2 regions of the Elioraea tepida genome follow, and region 1 is predicted to be linked to the other one. Evidence: predicted binding sites of a transcription regulator. Region 1 holds the regulator's gene; the other holds the start of a gene.

Region 1 (9,500 bases):
ACGCCCGGGCCCCGCCGGCGCGATCCTCCGGCTCCCGGCTCACGCCCGCCCGGTCATGCCTTGGCGCGCAGCGCCGCGAGAGCCGCGAACGGCCCCTCCGCAGCGCGTTCCGATGGTTTGGGCCGCGCCGGCCTCGACCCGCGACGCCTCGGGTGCAGAAGCGACGCCCCGTCCGCGCCCGGCCGCAACGCGAAGCCGAGTGCCCGAAGCACCGCCGGCAGCGACTCCGAGCGACAGCCGAGCCGGCTCGCGAGCGACGCGGGCAGCGGGGCCGCACCGCCTCGGGTCGCCCCGGCGAGCTCGGCCGCCACACGCTCGGCGATGTCGAGCCGCACGAGCACCGGGCCGAGAGGGACGAACCCCATCGCTTCGGCGAAGCCCTCCGGCCAGGCCGGATCGGGCGCGAGGGACACGGCTCCGGGTCGCGGCAGCGGCGGGACGGGAAGGCCCCGCGCGGTGGCCCACAGAAGGGCGCGCAGTGCCGCGGGGCCTGGGCGTAGCAGGGCCGGGACGAACACGGCCTCCCTGCCGCACCGAACCCCGAGGCGGCGGAGAAGAGCGCGATGGCGCCTTAAGTTCGGCTCGGGCGCGCCCGCAGCGATCCCGAGCCCTTCGGCGAGCCGATGCGCCAGCCCCCGAAGCGCGGGCTCGGCCTCCGCCGCCTGCCGAAGCGCAAAGAGGGGAGCGAAGCCGCGCACGATCACGCCGGAAAGCCAGGCGGCGAGCCGGGCGCGTATCCGCTCGCGCTGCGCCCCGTCGAGGAAGTCCCCCGGCGGGACGACGATCTGCGGCCGGAGCGGGTCTTTCCCCGGCGCGAGCCGCGCCACCTCCGCCCCGCGCCAGGCGACCCGTCCGGCCGAGGTCAGAGCGAAGGCCTCGTCGCCATCGGCCTCAAGCCGCGCCACGCGGCGGGGGATCTCCAAGGCGAGCGCCCGGCGCGCCGCCCGAAGCACGGCTTGCCGCCCGACACCGGTCGCCTCGCGGTCGGGATGGAAGGTGAAGCCCTGGACCTCGCCAACCGCATGACCCTCGACCACCACGGCGCCGTCGCGCGTCACCGCCGAGAGGAGCTCCTGGTCCGAGCCCGCGTCGAGGCGGCGGATGAGATGCGCGGCGCGGCGGTCGACGAAGCGGGCCATCAGGCGCTCGTGCAGCGCATCCGAGATCCTGTCCTCGAGCCGGCGCGTCGCCGCCTGAAGCGTCTCGGCATCCTCGACCCAGCCCGGGCGCGAGGCAATATAGGCCCAGACGCGCACGCCGGAGAGCCGCGCCATCAGCGTGTCGAGATCGCCCTCGGTGCTGTCGAGCGCGGTGAGCTGACCCGCGACATAGGCCGCGGCGAGACGGTGCGGCGGCGCCCGCAGGGCGTGGAAGATCCGCCCGCACAGCCGGGCATGGCTGTCATCGCCGAGGCGCCGGTAGTCGGGCACCTGGCAGGCCTCCCACAGAAGGCGAAGCAGCTCGGGGGCAGCCACCGCCGCGCGGATCTGAGGGTCGCGCGCGAGCGAGGCAAGCGCGAGATGGTCGGCCGCATCCGCGCCGCGGACGAGGCCGGGGCGAGGGCTCGGCCGGTCGAGCGAGGCGAGGAGCGCATCGAGAGAGGAGAAGTCGAGCGCGCTGTTGCGCCAGTAGAGATGGTCGAGCGGCTCGAAGCGATGGCTCTCGATCGCCTCGGCGAGCTCGGGCGAAAGCTCCGGCGCGGTGCCGGTGGTGCCGAAAGTGCCGTCTGCCATCCCGCGCCCGGCGCGCCCGGCGATCTGGGCGAGCTCGGGGGCGTGCAGGGCGCGGGAGCGGTGGCCGTCGAACTTGGCAAGACTCGCGAAGGCGACATGGGAGATGTCCATGTTCAGGCCCATGCCGATCGCATCGGTCGCGACCAGGAAATCAACCTCCTTGGCCTGGTACATCGCCACTTGCGCGTTTCGGGTGCGCGGGGAGAGCCGGCCCATCACCACCGCGCAGCCGCCGCGCCGGCGTCGCACGGCTTCGGCGATCGCATAGACCTCGGCGGCGGAGAAGGCGACAATGGCAGAGCGCGGCGGCAGGCGGGTGAGCTTCGCGGGGCCGGTATGGCTGAGGCGCGAGAGCCTCGGCCGGGTCTCGAGCTCTGCCTCCGGCACGAGGCGGCGCAGCAGCGGCCGGATCGTCTCAGCACCGAGAAGCATGGTCTCGCTCGTCCCCCGCGCGTGCAGAAGCCGGTCGGTGAAGACGTGGCCGCGGTCGGGGTCGGCGCAGAGCTGGATCTCGTCGATCGCGACGAAGTCGAAGCGGCGCTCGAGCGGCATCGCCTCGACGGTGCAGCAGAACCAGCGGGCGCCCGGCGGGACGATCTTCTCCTCCCCGGTCACGAGAGCGACACGGCCTTGGCCGACGCGGGCGGCGACACGGTCATAGGTCTCGCGGGCGAGCAGGCGCAGGGGGAAGCCGATCACCCCGGTCGCGTGGGCGAGCATGCGCTCGACGGCGAGATGGGTCTTACCGGTGTTGGTCGGGCCCAGCACCGCGCGGAGGCGTGGGCGCTCGGTCTCGGCGCCGGTCATGCCGACACTCTGGACGCAGGCGGCGGCGCTTCGCAACCGCGGCGAGGCGCCTCAGCGAAGCGCGAGCCTGCCGGTGCCGACCACCGGCCCGAGATTGCGGCCCTGGAGGATCATCGCCACGCTGTCGATGTCGGCGGCAAGCGGCGGCTCGATCCGCACGACGAGGGGGGTCGTCTCGACCGAGGCGACGACGGCGGCGTGGCGCACGACGTTCACATGCGTGAGCATATGTCCGGCATTCTCGCCGTTCGCAACGAAGCCGCCGCCGGTTCGGACGTAGAGCACGGCCCAGAGCTCGAGCGGGAGGGGAGCGTCCTTCACCTCGGGGATGGTGACGGTGAACCGGTCCGCCCGGCCCGGCTCGCGGGCGATCGCAAGCGCGACGGCCGGGGCGGCGTCACGGATCAGCCGTTCGATCCCCGCCGCGTCGCTGCCGACCGCCGCCGCCGCTCCCTGGACGACGATCTGCGGCGTGTAGATGCTTCGGCTCCGCATCGCTCGGGCATAGCCGCGCTGGCGCCGCACGCTCGCCGGGATCGCGAAGGGATCCGACCAGCCCATGTGGTCCCAGTAGGAGACATGGAAGGACAGGGCGAGCAGCTCGGGGCGCTGGCTCAGTTCGGCGAGCAGACGGTCTGCCGGCGGGCAGGCGGAGCAGCCCTGGCTCGTGAACAGCTCGAGCAGCACCGGCCCGCGCGACACTGTCGGCTCGGCGGACGCCTGGGTTTGGGCGCGCGGCCGTTCCGGCGACACGAACAGGGCGGCGCACGCGCAGAGGACACCGACGAGGAGACGGAGCATGCGCGGCATCCTGGGTCGACCCGACCGGGCCGCCAAGGCAAACGCGCGTGAAGGCGGCTGACGGAGACGCGAGCGAGCCAGCGAGGCGGACGCGCGGACCGGCGGAGCGCACGGCCGGGGTGCGGCTTGCGCTCTACTACGCCGCGGCCTTCGCGGGCCCGGGCGTCGCCCTGCCGTTCCTGCCGGCCTTCCTCGCCGCGCGCGGCCTCGCGGCGGAGGAGATTGGCGCCGTGCTCGCCGCCCAGCTTCTGGCGCGTCTCTGCTTCGGGCCGATCGCGGGACGGGCGGCCGACGCCTGGGGGTGCCGGGCGCAGGCGGCGTTCCTCTCCGCCGCCGCCGGCACGCTGGCATCGGTTCTGGTCGCCGCCGCGCCGCCGCCGCTCCAGCTTGCGGCTTGCGCGCTCGCCGGAGCCGTCACCGCTCCGCTCGTGCCGTTCGGCGACGCCCTGGCGCTGAACGCTGCCGCGCAAGGGACGTGCGATTTCGGCCGGGTGCGCAGCGCCGGGTCGGCGTCCTTCATCGCGGGGACGCTCGCGGGCGGGGTGGCGGTCGGGCGGCTCGGGGCCGAGGTGGTGCCGTGGGCGATGGCCGGAGGTTTCGCCGCGACCGCAGCTGCCGCCCTGGCGCTGCCGCGCTTCGAGGCGCCACCCGCACGCGGGCGCGGGCGAGGGCTTGCGCTTTTGCGCAACCGCGGCTTCGTCCTTCTTCTGCTCGCCTCCGGCCTGGTGCAGGGCAGCCACGCCGCCCACTACGGCTTCTCGGTTCTGTGGTGGCAGCGTAACGGCATCGCTCCCGGGCTTGCCGGGGCGATTTGGATCATCGGCGTCGTCGCTGAGATCGTGCTCCTGATGGCCGGCCGCAGGGCGGGGGCGCGTGTTGGGCCGGTGGGGCTGCTCGCGATCGGTGCCTCCGCCGGCTTGGTCCGCTGGACGGCAACGGCGCTCACCACCGAGCCTGTGATCCTCGGCGCACTTCAGGTGCTGCACGCGCTCACCTTCGGCGCGACCATGCTCGGTGCTGCCGGGCTGATCGTCCGTCTCGTGCCGGCCGAGCTCGGGGCGACGGCTCAGGCCCTGCACGCGGCCGCTGGCCCCGGCCTCTTCACGCTCGCGCTGACGGCGTCGAGCGGGCCTCTCTACGGCCGCTTCGGCGGCGGGGTGTTCCTTGCGATGGCCGCTGCCTGCGCGCTCGCGCTTCTCGCCATCACCGCGCTCGCGCGTGGGTCGGGGCCGCGGCGCGCGGAGGTCGAGCGATCGGCCGGTTCGCTCGGGGTGCGGATCAGCGCGGCAGGGCGGCCGCCGCGAACAAAGCGAAGGCACGCGCGCGGTGGCTGATCGCGTGCTTCTCCTCGGGCGGCAGCTCGCCGAAGGTCTCGCGGCCGCCCTCGGGGACGAACATCGGGTCGAAGCCGAAGCCCCTCTCGCCGCGCGGCGGCCACACCCAGGTGCCGTCGACTCGCCCCTCGAACACCGACACCTCCCCGTCGGGCCAGGCGAGCGCAAGGGCGCAGACGAACCAGGCGGAGGTGTTGGCCGGCTCGCCAATGTTCGCCCGCACCCGCGCCATGCCGACGGAATAGTCGCGCGTGCCGTCCGGAAGCGTCGCCACATCCGCCGTCCGCACGCCAGGGGCGCCGCCGAGCGCCGCCACACAGAAGCCGCTGTCGTCGGCAAGAGCCGGAAGCCCCGAGGCGGCGGCGGCCGCGACGGCCTTGATCGTCGCGTTCGCGGCGAAGCTCTCCCCCGTCTCGGCGGGCTCGGGAAGGCCGAGAGCGGCCGCCCCCACCGTCTCGATGCCGCAGGGCGCGAGCAGGGCGGCGATCTCGGCGAGCTTGCCCGCGTTGTGGGTGGCGATGACGAGACGCGCGCCGCGGTCGAGGCGTCGCTCAGCCATGCACCGCCTCCTTCTGCAGGTCGAACAGGGTGGAGCAGCCGCCGCGCGCGAGCGCCATCAGCGAATCGATCTCGCGCTGCGTCATCGGCCGGCGCTCGGCGGTGGCCTGCACCTCGACGATCCCGCCATCCTCGGTGAGGACGAAATTGCCATCCGCCTCCGCCTCGCTGTCTTCGGCATAGTCGAGGTCGAGCACCGCAAGCCCGCGCCACAGCCCGCAGGAGACGGCGGCGACCTGGCCGCGCATCGGCGAGGCGTTGAGCACGCGCGCGCGCACCAGCCGGTTGAAGGCACAGGCCGCCGCAACCCAGGCGCCGGTGATCGCCGCCGTGCGCGTGCCGCCATCGGCCTGGATCACGTCGCAGTCGAGCGTCATCGTCATCTCGCCCATCGCCTTGAGGTCGACGACGGCGCGGAGCGCGCGTCCGATCAGCCGCTGGATCTCCTGCGTGCGGCCGGACTGCCGCCCGCGCGCTGCCTCGCGGTCGGTGCGCGTATGGGTCGAGCGGGGCAGCATGCCGTATTCGGCGGTGATCCAGCCCTGGCCCTGGTTGCGCAGAAAGGGCGGCACCTTGGCCTCGATCGAGGCGGTGCAGAGGACATGGGTGTGGCCGAACTTCACGAAGCAGGAGCCCTCGGCATGGCGCGAGACGTTCGGCTCGAGGGTGACGGGGCGAAGCTCGTCTGCGGCACGGCCTGAGGGGCGCATCGGTGTCGGTTCCGGTGTCTGGCGTCGTTCTTGGTCGCGCCGGACAATAGCCACCGCCCGGAGTCTCGGCGACCCCCCGCCGGCGCGGTCACGCCCCGCGCGGCCCGAACAGGATGACCGCCGCCCCGGCGAGGCAGAGGGCGGCGCCGGCGAGGTCCCACCGATCCGGCCGCAGCCCCTCGACCGCCCAGAGCCAGGCGAGCGAGGCGGCGATGTAGACGCCGCCATAGGCGGCATAGGCGCGCCCCGCGGCGGCCGCCTCCACCCAGGTCAGCGCCCAGGCGAACAGGGCGAGAGAGGCCATGCCGGGGATGAGCCACAGCGCCGAGGCGCCGAGCCGAAGCCAGGCCCAGAACGCGAAGCAGCCGACGATCTCAGCGAGAGCGGCGACGAGATAGGCGATCGGCGCAGGCACGGTCTCTCCAGCCCGGGCGGCCGCGTTGACCCCCGCCGGGGCCGTTCATACGTAGAAAACATGGCAAGCGACCAGACGCGACGTGACGTGGCGGCGCCGCCGGGCGCAGCCGGCACGACCGGTGCGGTCGGCCTGCCGAGCCGGTCGGCCATGATCTTGCGCGAGATCGTCGAGGCCTATGTGGCGACGGGCGAGCCGGTCGGCTCGCGCACGCTCTCGCGCCGGCTGCCGATGGCGCTGTCGCCCGCGACCATACGCAACGTGATGGCCGATCTCGAGGAGAGCGGCCTGATCTTCGCCCCGCACACCTCCGCCGGACGGCTTCCGACCGACCGGGGCTTGCGCATGTTCGTCGATGGCCTGCTCGAGCGCGGCTCGCTCACGCCGGAGGAGGAGGAGGCGATCTCCGCCCGCTGCCAGGCCGAGGGGCGGTCAATCGAGGAGGTGCTGGCCGAGGCCTCCGCCCTGCTCGCCGGCCTGTCGCAGGCGGCAGGGCTCGTGATCGCGCCGAAATCCGAGGCCGCGCTCAAGCATGTCGAGTTCGTCTCGCTCGGCTCGGGCCGCGTCCTCGTCGTGCTCGTGACCGAGGACGGGCAGGTCGAGAACCGGGTGATCCAGCCCCCCGAGGGCCTTCCTCCCTCTGCCCTCGCCCAGGCCAGCAACTATGTCAACGCACGGCTTGCCGGCCGCACGCTCGAGGAGGCGCGGCGTGTGCTCGAGGAGGAGATCTCCGCCCACCGCACCGAGCTCGACGAGCTCACCGGCAAGGTGGTGGAGGCGGGCCTCGCCACCCAGGCCGGCGCGGGGCGGGCACTGATCGTGCGCGGCCAGGCGCAGCTTCTCGCCGATGTCACCGCGCTCGAGCGGCTCGAGACGATCCGCGCTCTGTTCGAGCGTCTCGAGGCGAAGGAGACGCTCTTGAAACTGCTCGAGCTCGCCCAGGCCTCTGACGGCGTGCAGATCTTCATCGGCTCGGAGAACCGGCTGTTCGAGGCGGCGGGCGTGACGATGATCGTCGCTCCCTACCGGAACGCACGCGACCGGATCGTCGGCGCGATCGGGGTGATCGGCCCCACCCGGATCAACTACGGCCGGATCATCCCGGCGGTTGACTACACGGCGAAGGTGATCGGCCGCCTGCTCGGCTGAGCGCGGTGGCCCACCCGCCCGCGCCGCGCCTCGGGCGTGCGCCGCAAGCAGCCCTGCCCCCTCGCCCTTTCCTTCGCGCCCTCTCCCCCTTAAGTGTGCCGCGCCATGCAGGACAAGACCGACACGCCCGACACCCAGCCCCCCTCCTCCGCCGCCCCGCCCGCGGGGCCAGAGGCGGAGGCCGCGCGCGAGGAGCCGCCCCAGCCGACACCGGAGGCTCTGATGGCGGAGGCGGCAGCGCGCATCACGGCGCTTGAGGCGGAGGTGGCGTCTCTCAAGGACAAGTGGCTTCGCGCCGAGGCGGAGACGCAGAACGTGCGCGCCCGCGCCCGGCGCGAGGTCGAGGACGCGCGCAACTACGCCGTGACGAAGTTCGCCCGCGACGTGGTGGACGCGGCCGAGAATCTCGAGCGCGCGCTTGCCTCCCTGCCCGCCCCGGCGGAGGGAGAGCCCGAGATCGTCGCCCGGCTGCGCGAAGGTGTGGAGGCGATCGGCCGCGCCTTGCTCGGCGCGCTCGAGCGCAACGGCGTGGTCCGGGTGGACGCAGCGGGTGCGAAGTTCGACCCCGAGCTGCACCAGGCGATGGCCGAGGCGGCATCGGCCGAGGTGCCCGCGGGCCACGTCATCCAGGCCTGGACCCCTGCCTGGACGATCAGCGGCCGGCTCCTGAAACCGGCGATGGTCGTGGTCTCGAAGGGCGCTCCCGCCCCCACCCCGGCCGCCCCGCACGCACACTCCGCCGAACCGGGCAGCACGCTCGACACAGAGGCCTGAGGCGGCTGCGGGAGCCGCGTCCGCCTGCGCCCCTTGTCGGGGCTCGTTGCGCTGAATACATGCCTGACGTCCGCTGCGGCTCCCCCGCCGCAGCTTGTGCATATCGAGAGAGAGGGGGGCCGGCCGGCGCCTCTGACGGGCCGGGCGGTCTCGCCGGAAAAGGAGAACAGCATGAGCAAGGTCATCGGCATCGACCTCGGCACCACGAACAGCTGCGTGGCTGTCATGGAGGGTAAGGATGTCCGCGTCATCGAGAACAGCGAGGGCGCGCGCACCACGCCCTCGATGGTCGCCTTCACCGACAATGGTGAGCGCCTCGTCGGCCAGGCGGCGAAGCGCCAGGCGGTCACCAACCCGCTGAATACGTTCTATGCGGTCAAGCGCCTGATCGGCCGCCGCTATGACGACCCGATGGTGACCAAGGACATCGGCATGGTGCCGTACAAGATCATCAAATCGGCGACCGGCGATGCCTGGGTCGAGGCGCGTGGCGAGAAGTACTCTCCCTCGCAGATCAGCGCCTTCGTGCTGATGAAGATGAAGGAGACGGCCGAGGCCTATCTCGGCGAGAAGGTGACGCAGGCCGTCATCACCGTCCCGGCCTATTTCAACGACAGCCAGCGCCAGGCGACGAAGGACGCCGGCCGGATCGCCGGGCTCGAGGTGTTGCGCATCATCAACGAGCCGACCGCCGCGGCGCTCGCCTACGGCCTTGAGAAGAAGAAGGCCGGAACGGTCGCCGTCTACGACCTCGGCGGCGGCACCTTCGACATCTCGATCCTCGAGATCGAGGACGGCGTGTTCGAGGTGAAGAGCACGAACGGTGACACCTTCCTCGGCGGCGAGGACTTCGACAAGCGTATCATCGACTACCTCGCCGATGAGTTCAAACGCGACCAGGGCATCGACCTGCGCAACGACAAGCTCGCGCTGCAGCGGCTGAAGGAAGCGGCGGAGAAGGCCAAGATCGAGCTCTCCTCCTCGAAGGAGACGGAGATCAACCTCCCCTTCATCACCGCCGACGCCTCCGGCCCGAAGCACCTCGTGGTGAAGCTCTCGCGCGCCAAGCTCGAGGCGCTGGTCGAGGACCTGATCCAGAAGACGCTCGGCCCCTGCGAGCAGGCGCTCAAGGATGCGGGCGTGGCGCGTGGCGACATCGACGAGGTGATCCTCGTCGGCGGCATGACGCGCATGCCGAAGATCATCGAGACGGTGAAGA
Region 2 (9,500 bases), 1.5 Mb from region 1:
CGCGAGCAGGTGGCGGCCGGCCTCGTTGATGGATGAGGCATACTCGGCGATCTTCGCAGACCCATGCCTTCCCGGGTCTCGCATCAACGCTTCGGAGAAGCCGATGATCGCGTTGAGCGGCGTGCGCAACTCGTGGCTCATCGTGGCGAGGAACTGGCTTTTGGCGCGGCTCGCGGCCTCCGCCTGCTCCTTCGCGGCGCGCAGGCTCTCTTCGGCGGCGGTCTGGTCGGTCACGTCGGTGTAGGTGATGACAAAGCCGCCGTCCGGGGTGGGGTCGGACCTGACCTCGAGGACCCGGCCGTCGTTGCGCGTGCGCCGATAGATCGAGGCGATGGAGCGATCCTGGGTCAGCAACGCGCGCGCCCGCTGCTCCGCCGCCTCGCCCTCGCCGAGCTCGCCGCGGGCCAAAAGCGCGCCGATCATCTCCTCGTGCGTCCGGCCCGGAACGAGGAAGCCAGGCGGGTGCTGCAGAAGCTGAGCGGCCATCCGGTTCGCGATCACGACACGGCGGTCGCGGTCGAACATGCAGATGCCGTGGCGGATGTGCTCAAGCATGGTATCGAGCATCGCCGCCCGGCGCATCGCCTCCGCCTCTGCCTCGACCACCGGCGTGATGTCGGTCACCACCGAGACATGGCCGCCGTCCGGCAGCGGTGCCGTGCGGACATCGACCGCAGTGCCGTTCGGGCGAACCCGCCGGCGGCGCTGCGGCACCGAGAGGTCGCGCCCGAGCTCGCGCGCGATCACGGCGTCGACGTCGCCCGGCCCGTACTCCCCGGCGGCGGCGCGGCGTCGGATCACCGCCTCGAGCGTATCGCCGATCGCGATCGGCGCGCCGCGCATGATCTCGGCATAGGCGCGGTTGAACATCGTCACCGACCGGGACCGATCATAGACGGCAACGCCGTGGGGCAGGTTGTCGAGGATGGCATCGAGCATCGCGGCCCGCGCGCGCGCCTCGTCCTCGGCGCGGGCCAGCGCGGTGATGTCGGTCACGGTGATCATAAACCCGCCGTCGGGAAGCGGGTCGGAGACGATGTCGAGCACTGCACCGTTCGGCCTCACCCGGCGTAGGTGGTTCGGCCGCGAACGGTCGCGCGCGAGCACTTCGGTGACGTAGCGGTCGGCGTCGAGCGAGGCGAACTCGCCGCGGTCGCGCAGCAGCTGCAGGACCGCCGCCAAAGTCGTGCCTGGGCGGACTGAGTCCACGGGAAGGCCGAGGAGCTCCGTGTAGCGGCTGTTGCAGAGCCGGACGCTGCGATCTCCCCCAAAGACGCACACGCCGCTGCGCAGCCGGGAGAGCACCATGTCGAGCTCAAGCGCGCGGGCGCGTGCCTCCGCCTCCGCCTGGATCAGCGGCGTGACATCGAGGGCACAGATCACGTGGCCGCCATCCGGCATCGGCTCGTAGCGCACGTCGATGCTCCGCCCGTCGGGCATCCGGCGCGTGCGCCGGAACGGGCGCGTCCGGTCGATCGCGAGCACGGCCGCGACCTCGGCCTCCGGGTCACCTGGGCCGTAGGCGCCGGCTTTGGCGAAGTCGCGCACGATCTCCTCGAGCGTCCGCCCGGGCCGGAGGATCTGAGGGTTGACGCCAGCCATGCGTCCATAGGTGGCGTTCGCCCAGATCAACCTGCGCTCGGCGTCATAGAGGACGATGCCGACGGGAAGACGGTCGAGCGTATCGCGAAGCAGAGCGGTCTGTCGCCGCGCCGCAAGCGTCGCCTCCATTTCGGCAGTGACGTCGCGGCCGATACCGCGATAGCCCTGGAACGTGCCATCCGGTCCGAACACCGGCACGCCGCTGATCCGCACCCAGAGGGGTTTGTTGGCGCCGCGCCTGGAGCGGTAGGTGAGGTCACGGAACGGCCGGCGCGCGGCGAGGTCTTCCGCATGGCGTGCCCACATCGCCTCGTCACCGGGCTCGCGGATGGCGTTCTCCTCGCGCGTTCGGCCGAGCATCGGGTCATCGAGCCTCGGCGCGAGCACATCTCCCCCAGGAGGAACGTCACGCTGCGAGAGCCAGGTGAAGCGCAGCGACGCGTCCTGTTCCCAGAACCAGTCGCCCGATGCATAGGCGAAGTCGCGCAGTCGCCGCTCGCGATCTTCAAGCATCGCGCAGGCGATCCTGAGGACCTCGACCTCGGCCTGCAAGGAGGCGGTTGTATCTCCCTCGCCGCCTTCCATCACGCGGTGATCATGCTACAGCCGGGCGCAAGCGGTGGGCGCAGACGACGAACGCCCCGACGAGCAGCACCGCGACCGTCTGATGCAGCGTGCCGAGCGTGACCGGCACGACGAGCAGGAGGGTGGCGATACCGAGCAGGTACTGCGCGACGACCAAACCCGAGAAGACAAGCACGGGCGCGCACCACGGCGGCCCGGCGCGCCAAGCGAACGCTGCGGCCGCAAGGGCGGCGGCAAGCGTCGCCGTCGCGAGCAGGCGATGGTTGAACTGGACGGCGGCGAGGTTCTCGAACCAGTTGAGGATCCAGGGGCTCAGATCGCCATAGCCCGCCGGCACCAGGGCCCCGTCCATCAGGGGGAAGGTGTTGTAGGTGAACCCTGCCCGCGTGCCGGCCACGAACCCGCCGGCAATCATCGTCACCACCGCGAGCGCCCCGGCGACATGAACACTCGCCCGCAGGGGCCGTGGCGCCACGCGGCCGGATCGCTGGCTCGGCAACAGGTCGAGCGCCGTCCAAAGCACGGCGGCGAAGATGAGGAAGGCGAGGCCGAGATGCATCGTCAGCCGGTAGGGGCTGACCGCAGTGCGATGGGGAAAGAAGCCGGAGGCGACCATGAACCAGCCGAGCAGGCCCTGCAGCGCGCCGAGGCCGAACAGGAGCGCGAGCCGAGGCCAGAGGCTCCGGCGAAGCCGCCCCGCAAGCGCGAGCGCGAGTGCGCCGCCGGCGAAGACGACGCCGATCAGCTTGCCCCACAGCCGATGCAGATACTCGAGCCAGAAGATCTCCTTGAAGCCGGCGAGGTCCATCCCGCGATTGACCTCGAGATATTGCGGAATCGTGCGGTAGAGAGCGAACAGGCGGTTCCACTCCGCCTCCGACAGCGGCGGCAGCCACCCCGTGAGCGGCCGCCATTCCATAATCGAGAGGCCAGAGCCGGTCAGCCGCGTCGCGCCTCCAAGCGCGACCATCACCACGATCATGCCGGCGACGACGAGGAGCCATGCGGCGACGGCGGCATCACCGGCCCGCTCCCGCTCGGCAGTGTCGGCGTCAAGCGGCGGCCAGGTGGTGTCGAAGGGCATTGTCGGGATCGGTCCTCGCGCTTGCGAGCTTCGGGGCGGCGCCTCGCTTGCCGCCCCCCTGCCCCTCTGGTATGGCGCGCGAGGGGGCGAAATCAAGCAGTCCCCGCATCCGGTCAGCCCCGACCGAGCGACACGCTCCGGAGCCGCACAGCACGCCAGCATGAAGAGCCACGCGCCCGAGACCGAGGCGCCGGCACCCGCGCCGGAAGACACCGCGCGGCCGCTTCTCTCCGTGGTGGTGCCGGTGCGGAACGAGGGGCCCAACATCCTCCCCCTGATCGCGGAGATCCGCGCCGCCACGGCTCCGCTCGGCGGGGTCGAGATCGTCTATGTCGACGACGGCTCGACCGATGACACGGCCGACCGGCTCGCCGAGGCCGCGCGCATGGGCGGGCTCGTGCGGATTCGCCACCCGCGCTCCTTCGGCCAGAGCGCGGCGATCATCTCCGGCGTGAAGGCCGCGCGGGGAACGTGGATCGCCACACTCGACGGTGACGGGCAGAACGACCCGGCGGACATCCCCGCCCTGTTCCGCCGCGCGCTCGCCGAGGCGGAGGCCGCAGAAGGCCCCGTGCTCGTGGCCGGCCATCGCGTCCACCGCATGGACGGAGCGGTGAAGCGGCTGACAAGCCGGATCGCGAACCGGGTCCGAGCGGCGCTGCTCGGCGACGCGACCCCCGACACCGGCTGCGGGCTGAAACTGTTCCGACGTGAGGACTTCCTCGAGCTGCCGCGTTTCGACCACATGCACCGCTATCTGCCGGCGCTGTTCCTGCGCGCCGGCGGGAGGGTGGTGAGCGTGCCGGTGAACCACCGCCCGAGGCTTCGAGGTCGCTCTAACTACGGCACGCTCGACCGGCTCGCCGTCGGCGTGGCCGACCTCTTCGGCGTCATGTGGCTGCAGCGGCGCTGGAAGCGGCCGGTTGCGATCCGCCTTCCCGGCCGCGACGAAGGGGCCTGACGGGTGCGCCTCGCCCGGCTTGGCAAGCCGATCCTGCTGCTCGGCGGCTTGATCGCAGCCGGCGTGCTGTTGCGCGCGTTGCGCGAGTGGGGCGTGCTCGACCCGGGCTTCCTCGGCCGAGCGACGGCCCGACTCGGCATCCCCGGCGAGCTCGTCTTCGTGGTCCTCGGCGCGGCGGCCTGCATGGTCGGGGTGCCGCGTCAGGCGGTCGCCTTCGCGGGCGGGACGGCCTTCGGCGCTCTGATGGGGTCGCTGCTCGGGCTTGCGGCCATGGTGATCGGGTGTGCTGGCTCCTTCCTGTGGGCGCGCGCCGTCGGGCGGGAGTGGGCCAGGCGGCGAATCGAGCGGGCCTTTTCGGGGCGTCTCGCGAGGCTCGACCGCTTCATCGCCGCGAACCCGTTCACCGCCACGCTCACGCTGAGGCTCCTGCCGGTGGGCAACAACCTTGCCCTCAACCTCCTCGCCGGGCTGTCGGGGGTGCCGCTCGGCCCGTTTCTCTTTGGGTCGGCGATCGGCTACGTCCCGCAGACAGTGGTGTTCGCGCTGCTCGGCAAGGGCGTGCGTGTGGATGGCGCGGTCCAGCTCGCGCTCGGGCTCGCCCTGTTCGCAGGCTCCGCCGCGCTCGGGCTCTGGCTCCTCCGACGCGGACGGCAGGCGCGCGAGGCGGCGGCGGCGGCCGGTCTCAACGACGCGCCCTAGCGCGCGGTCAGTGCAGCGAGAACACGCCTTGGGCGAAGCGGAGCTCCACCGGGCTGATCAGCTCGGCGGAGGCGACGCTCACCGAGTGCAGCTTTCCCTCGATCTCGCGCTGCCAGAAGGCCAGAAAGCGGTTCAGTTCCGGGAACCGGGGGGCGAGGTCGAAGTTCTGCCAGACGAAGGTCTGCAGAAGGCTCGGATGGTCGGGAAGGTGGTAGAGGATCTTCGCGGTCGTCAGCCTGTATCCCTGGAGCTGGCGAGAGAGCGAGACGGTCATATCAGGTTGTTCCTCCATACCTTTGTGTGCTGGCGCCCCATTCCCTGGATCGGGAAGGATGCCAGCAAGAAGCGTGGCACGGAAAGAAAAAACGTCGCGTTATCAGGGTCTTGGCAGCAGATCGCCCGGAGTGCTGCCACCCTTGACTTGGCGCGGGGCTAGGCCTAGATCGTTAGCACTCCTCGGGCGCGAGTGCTAGCAACGGTCAGTTGCCGGTGCGCGCGCACGGGGATGTCCTTGATCAAACGCCAGGAGAGCTCCCGATGAAGTTTCGTCCCCTGCACGACCGTGTGGTGGTGCGCCGCGTGACCGCCGAGGAGAAGACGGCAGGCGGCATCATCATCCCCGACACCGCCAAGGAGAAGCCCATGGAGGGCGAGGTGGTGGCGGTGGGCCCCGGCGCCCGCAACGAGAAGGGCGAGATCGTGGCCCTCGACGTGAAGGTGGGTGACCGCGTTCTGTTCGGTAAGTGGTCCGGCACCGAGGTGAAGATCGACGGCGAAGAGCTGTTGATCATGAAGGAGAGCGACATCATGGGGGTCATCGAGGTCTCGGCCGCGAAGAAGAAGGCCGCCTGATCTCTCGCCGGATGCTCCTCTGACGTCGAAACCCCAATCAGGAACAAGGACGAGAAGACATGCCCGCAAAAGACGTGAAGTTCGGCGCGGATGCGCGCACGCGGATGCTCCGCGGCGTCGACATCCTCGCTGACGCTGTGAAGGTGACGCTGGGGCCCAAGGGCCGCAACGTTGTGCTCGACAAGAGCTTCGGCGCGCCCCGTATCACGAAGGACGGCGTGACGGTCGCGAAGGAGATCGAGCTCGCCGACAAGTTCGAGAACATGGGCGCGCAGATGGTGCGCGAGGTGGCCTCGAAGACCAACGACGTCGCCGGTGACGGCACGACGACGGCCACCGTTCTCGCCCAGGCGATCGTGCGCGAGGGCGCGAAGGCGGTCGCTGCCGGCATGAACCCGATGGACCTCAAGCGCGGCATCGACAAGGCCGTGGCCGTGGTCGTCGAGGACCTCAAGAAGCGCTCGAAGAAGATCTCGACCTCTGACGAAGTCGCCGCTGTCGGCACGATTTCGGCCAACGGTGAGCGCGAAATCGGCGAGATGATCGCCAAGGCGATGCAGAAGGTCGGCAACGAGGGCGTGATCACGGTCGAGGAGGCGAAGGGCATCCAGACTGAGCTCGACGTTGTCGAGGGCATGGAGTTCGATCGCGGCTACGTCTCTCCGTATTTCGTCACGAACGCGGAGAAGATGATCGCCGAGCTCGAGAACCCCTACATCCTCATCCACGAGAAGAAGCTCTCGGGCCTGCAGCCGATGCTGCCGCTGCTCGAGGCGGTGGTGCAGAGCGGCAAGCCGCTCCTGATCATTGCCGAGGATGTCGAGGGCGAGGCGCTCGCCACCCTCGTGGTGAACAAGCTGCGCGGCGGGCTCAAGGTCGCGGCCGTGAAGGCGCCTGGCTTCGGTGACCGCCGCAAGGCCATGCTCGAGGACATCGCGATCCTCACCGGCGGCCAGGTGATCAGCGAGGATCTTGGCATCAAGCTCGAGAACGTCACGCTCAACATGCTCGGCAAGGCCAAGAAGGTCGTGATCGAGAAGGAGAGCACGCTGATCGTCGAGGGTGCCGGCAAGAAGGCCGACATCCAGGGCCGCTGCAACCAGATCAAGGCGCAGATCGAGGAGACCACCTCCGACTACGACCGCGAGAAGCTGCAGGAGCGGCTTGCCAAGCTCGCGGGCGGCGTGGCCGTGATCCGTGTGGGCGGCTCGACCGAGGTTGAGGTGAAGGAGCGCAAGGACCGGGTGGACGACGCCCTGCATGCGACCCGTGCGGCGGTCGAGGAGGGCATCGTTCCGGGTGGTGGCACCGCGCTTGCCCGCGCGAGCCAGATCCTGTCCAAGGTCAAGGTCGACAACGATGACCAGCGCTACGGCATCGAGATCGTCCGCAAGGCGATCACGGCGCCGCTGCGCCAGATCAGCGCCAATGCTGGTGAGGACGGTGCGGTCATCCTCGGCAAGGTGCTCGACAACGACGACTACAACTTCGGCTTCGACGCCCAGACCGGCGAGTTCAAGGACCTCGTGAAGGCCGGCATCATCGACCCGACCAAGGTCGTGCGCACGGCACTTCAGGATGCCGCGTCGGTCGCCTCGCTGCTCATCACCACCGAGGCGATGGTCGCCGAGCGTCCGGAGAAGAAGACCCCGCCGGCCGGTGGCGCTGGCGCCGGCATGGGCGACATGGACTTCTGATCGCCCCAGGATGGCCCGGGCGACCGGGCCATCGCCTGCCGGATCAGGTCGAGGGGGCGCTCCGATGGGGCGCCCCCTTTTCGCATGGCTGGTCGGCAAGCGGCCGATTGTGCTTGACCCGTCCGCTGCGACCTGCGCACATGGCAATGCAATCGTGCGTTTCGCGCGTTCGGCCTTGGCGGAACTCCGGCTCACACCGGGCTCCTCGACCTTCGCTTCCGAAAATCCCGGTTGTTCCGACGTCAGGCGATGTTCGCCCGACGTGACGTGCTGTTCCAAAGGAGGGCCACATGGCCACAGGCACCGTGAAATGGTTCAACGCCCAGAAGGGCTTCGGCTTCATCGTCCCCGACCAGGGCGGGAGGGATGTGTTCGTGCACATCACCGCCGTCCAGGCGGCAGGCCTCCCGGGCCTCAGCGAGGGCCAGAAGGTGGGCTTCGAGGTCTCGATGGAGCGCGGCAAGGCAGCGGCCGCGATGCTGCGCGCCATCTGACCGGCAGCGCCCCGGCCACGCGGCCGTGGCGGAACCGATCGGGGGCCATCCGCGGATGGCCCCCTTTTCGTTTCTGCCGCCCCGCCGTGCTCATCGTCACGCCCCCGCCCGCCGCTTGGCGGCCGCGATGCCGTGCGATTGTGGTTGACCGGCGGGCGAAACCCTGCGCGTGTTGGTGGCGCAATCGCGTTTGGCTCGACTGACCGATCGGCTCTCCGGACCACGAGGCTACCGGGCGCCTGAGGCTCACTCCCCGAACACCCGGTTGTCTCCCGCCGTGCGGCGGTCGCGCGGCGTCACGTCAAGCGAAGGAGCGCCAGAGATGGCCACCGGAATCGTCAAGTGGTTCAACCCGACCAAGGGCTACGGTTTCATCGTGCCCGACCAGGGCGGCAAGGATGTGTTCGTGCACATCACCGCCGTTCAGGCCGCCGGTCTCTCGGGCCTGAACGAGGGCCAGAGGGTCAGCTTCGAGGTCTCGATGGAGCGCGGCAAGCCGGCTGCGACAAACCTCCGCTCGGCTTGAGCCGTTCCCTGGTCTGCTGACGAGGGCCGCCCCGGCAAGGGGCGGCCCTTCGCGTTTCGCGAGGCGTCGGCAGGGCGCAGGCACGCCATACGAGCGCGCGGCGCGGCCGGTCCGACCGCTCGACGCGTCGCGAGCAACGGAAGGCGGTTCGCCTTCAGCACGCCCGACCAGAGATCGCGCGCGCATCGCGCCACGCTCCCCCCGTGTCCGCCTTCGCCATGGGGGCAGCTCTGCCCGCACGGCCGGTTCCCGGCGTGCGCGGTCTGCTCTAGCCTGATGGACGTGTCCTCCTCTACGCCTGCCGCCGCGGCACCGCCCCCGAAGCCTGCCGCGAGCCTGCCGATCATCCTGTCGCTCAGCTTCTGCCACCTCCTGAACGACACGATGCAGTCGCTGCTGCCGGCGCTCTACCCGATCCTCAAGGACGCCTATGCGCTCGACTTCGCCGAGATCGGGCTGCTCACCCTCGCCTTCCAGTGCACGGCCTCGCTCCTGCAACCCGCCGTTGGCCTCTACACGGACCGCACGCCGCTCCCCTACTCGATGACAGGGGGCATGGTCGCCACGCTTGCGGGCCTCGTCCTTCTCTCGACGGCAGATGCCTACCCGCTTCTCGTGTTCGCGGCGATGCTGGTCGGCTGCGGGTCGGCGGTGTTCCACCCGGAAGCATCGCGCGTGGCGCGCGCGGCGGCCGGTGGACGCTACGGGCTCGCACAGTCGGTGTTTCAGATGGGGGGCAATACGGGGCAGGCGCTCGGGCCGCTGCTCGCCGCCTTCGTCGTCGTGCCGGTCGGGCAGCGTGGGGTGATCTGGTTCTCGCTGCTCGCGCTCTTCGCCGCACTCATCCTCGCCGGTGTCGGCAGCTGGTATGCGCAGGCGTGGCGCGCGCCTGGCCGAGCAGGGGCCGCGCTGCCCGCGCGCGCCGGCCGTCGCACGGTGCTGGTCGGCCTCGCCGTGCTCGTGGTGCTGATCTTCTCGAAGAATTTCTATTCGGCGGCGC

What was found. The regulator HrcA, encoded in region 1, represses chaperone genes, less so after heat shock. The targets are predictions, from matches to a motif close to GTTNGCACTCNCNNNNNGNGAGTGCNAAC.
Region 2: a site for HrcA is predicted at 5,377-5,405, ahead of groES (co-chaperone GroES). Genes of this name have one in related genera too.

Annotation. Positions count from the first base shown of each region.
Region 1 covers NZ_CP076448.1:1,502,889-1,512,388, forward strand. Annotated here, with positions in the region: gene KO353_RS07245 (RNA-binding S4 domain-containing protein) at 1-43, opposite strand, end outside; gene KO353_RS07250 (helicase-related protein) at 54-2,540, opposite strand; gene KO353_RS07255 (DUF1223 domain-containing protein) at 2,592-3,341, opposite strand; gene KO353_RS07260 (MFS transporter) at 3,389-4,675, shown strand; gene KO353_RS07265 (non-canonical purine NTP pyrophosphatase) at 4,620-5,234, opposite strand; gene rph (ribonuclease PH) at 5,227-5,943, opposite strand; gene KO353_RS07275 (YnfA family protein) at 6,032-6,358, opposite strand; gene hrcA (heat-inducible transcriptional repressor HrcA) at 6,509-7,507, shown strand; gene KO353_RS07285 (nucleotide exchange factor GrpE) at 7,613-8,281, shown strand; gene dnaK (molecular chaperone DnaK) at 8,453-9,500, shown strand, end outside.
Region 2 covers NZ_CP076448.1:3,035,757-3,045,256, reverse strand. Annotated here, with positions in the region: gene KO353_RS14620 (PAS-domain containing protein) at 1-2,187, opposite strand, end outside; gene KO353_RS14615 (COX15/CtaA family protein) at 2,198-3,271, opposite strand; gene KO353_RS14610 (glycosyltransferase family 2 protein) at 3,432-4,232, shown strand; gene KO353_RS14605 (TVP38/TMEM64 family protein) at 4,236-4,931, shown strand; gene KO353_RS14600 (usg protein) at 4,939-5,205, opposite strand; gene groES (co-chaperone GroES) at 5,469-5,783, shown strand; gene groL (chaperonin GroEL) at 5,843-7,480, shown strand; gene KO353_RS14585 (cold-shock protein) at 7,771-7,974, shown strand; gene KO353_RS14580 (cold-shock protein) at 8,297-8,500, shown strand; gene KO353_RS14575 (MFS transporter) at 8,777-9,500, shown strand, end outside.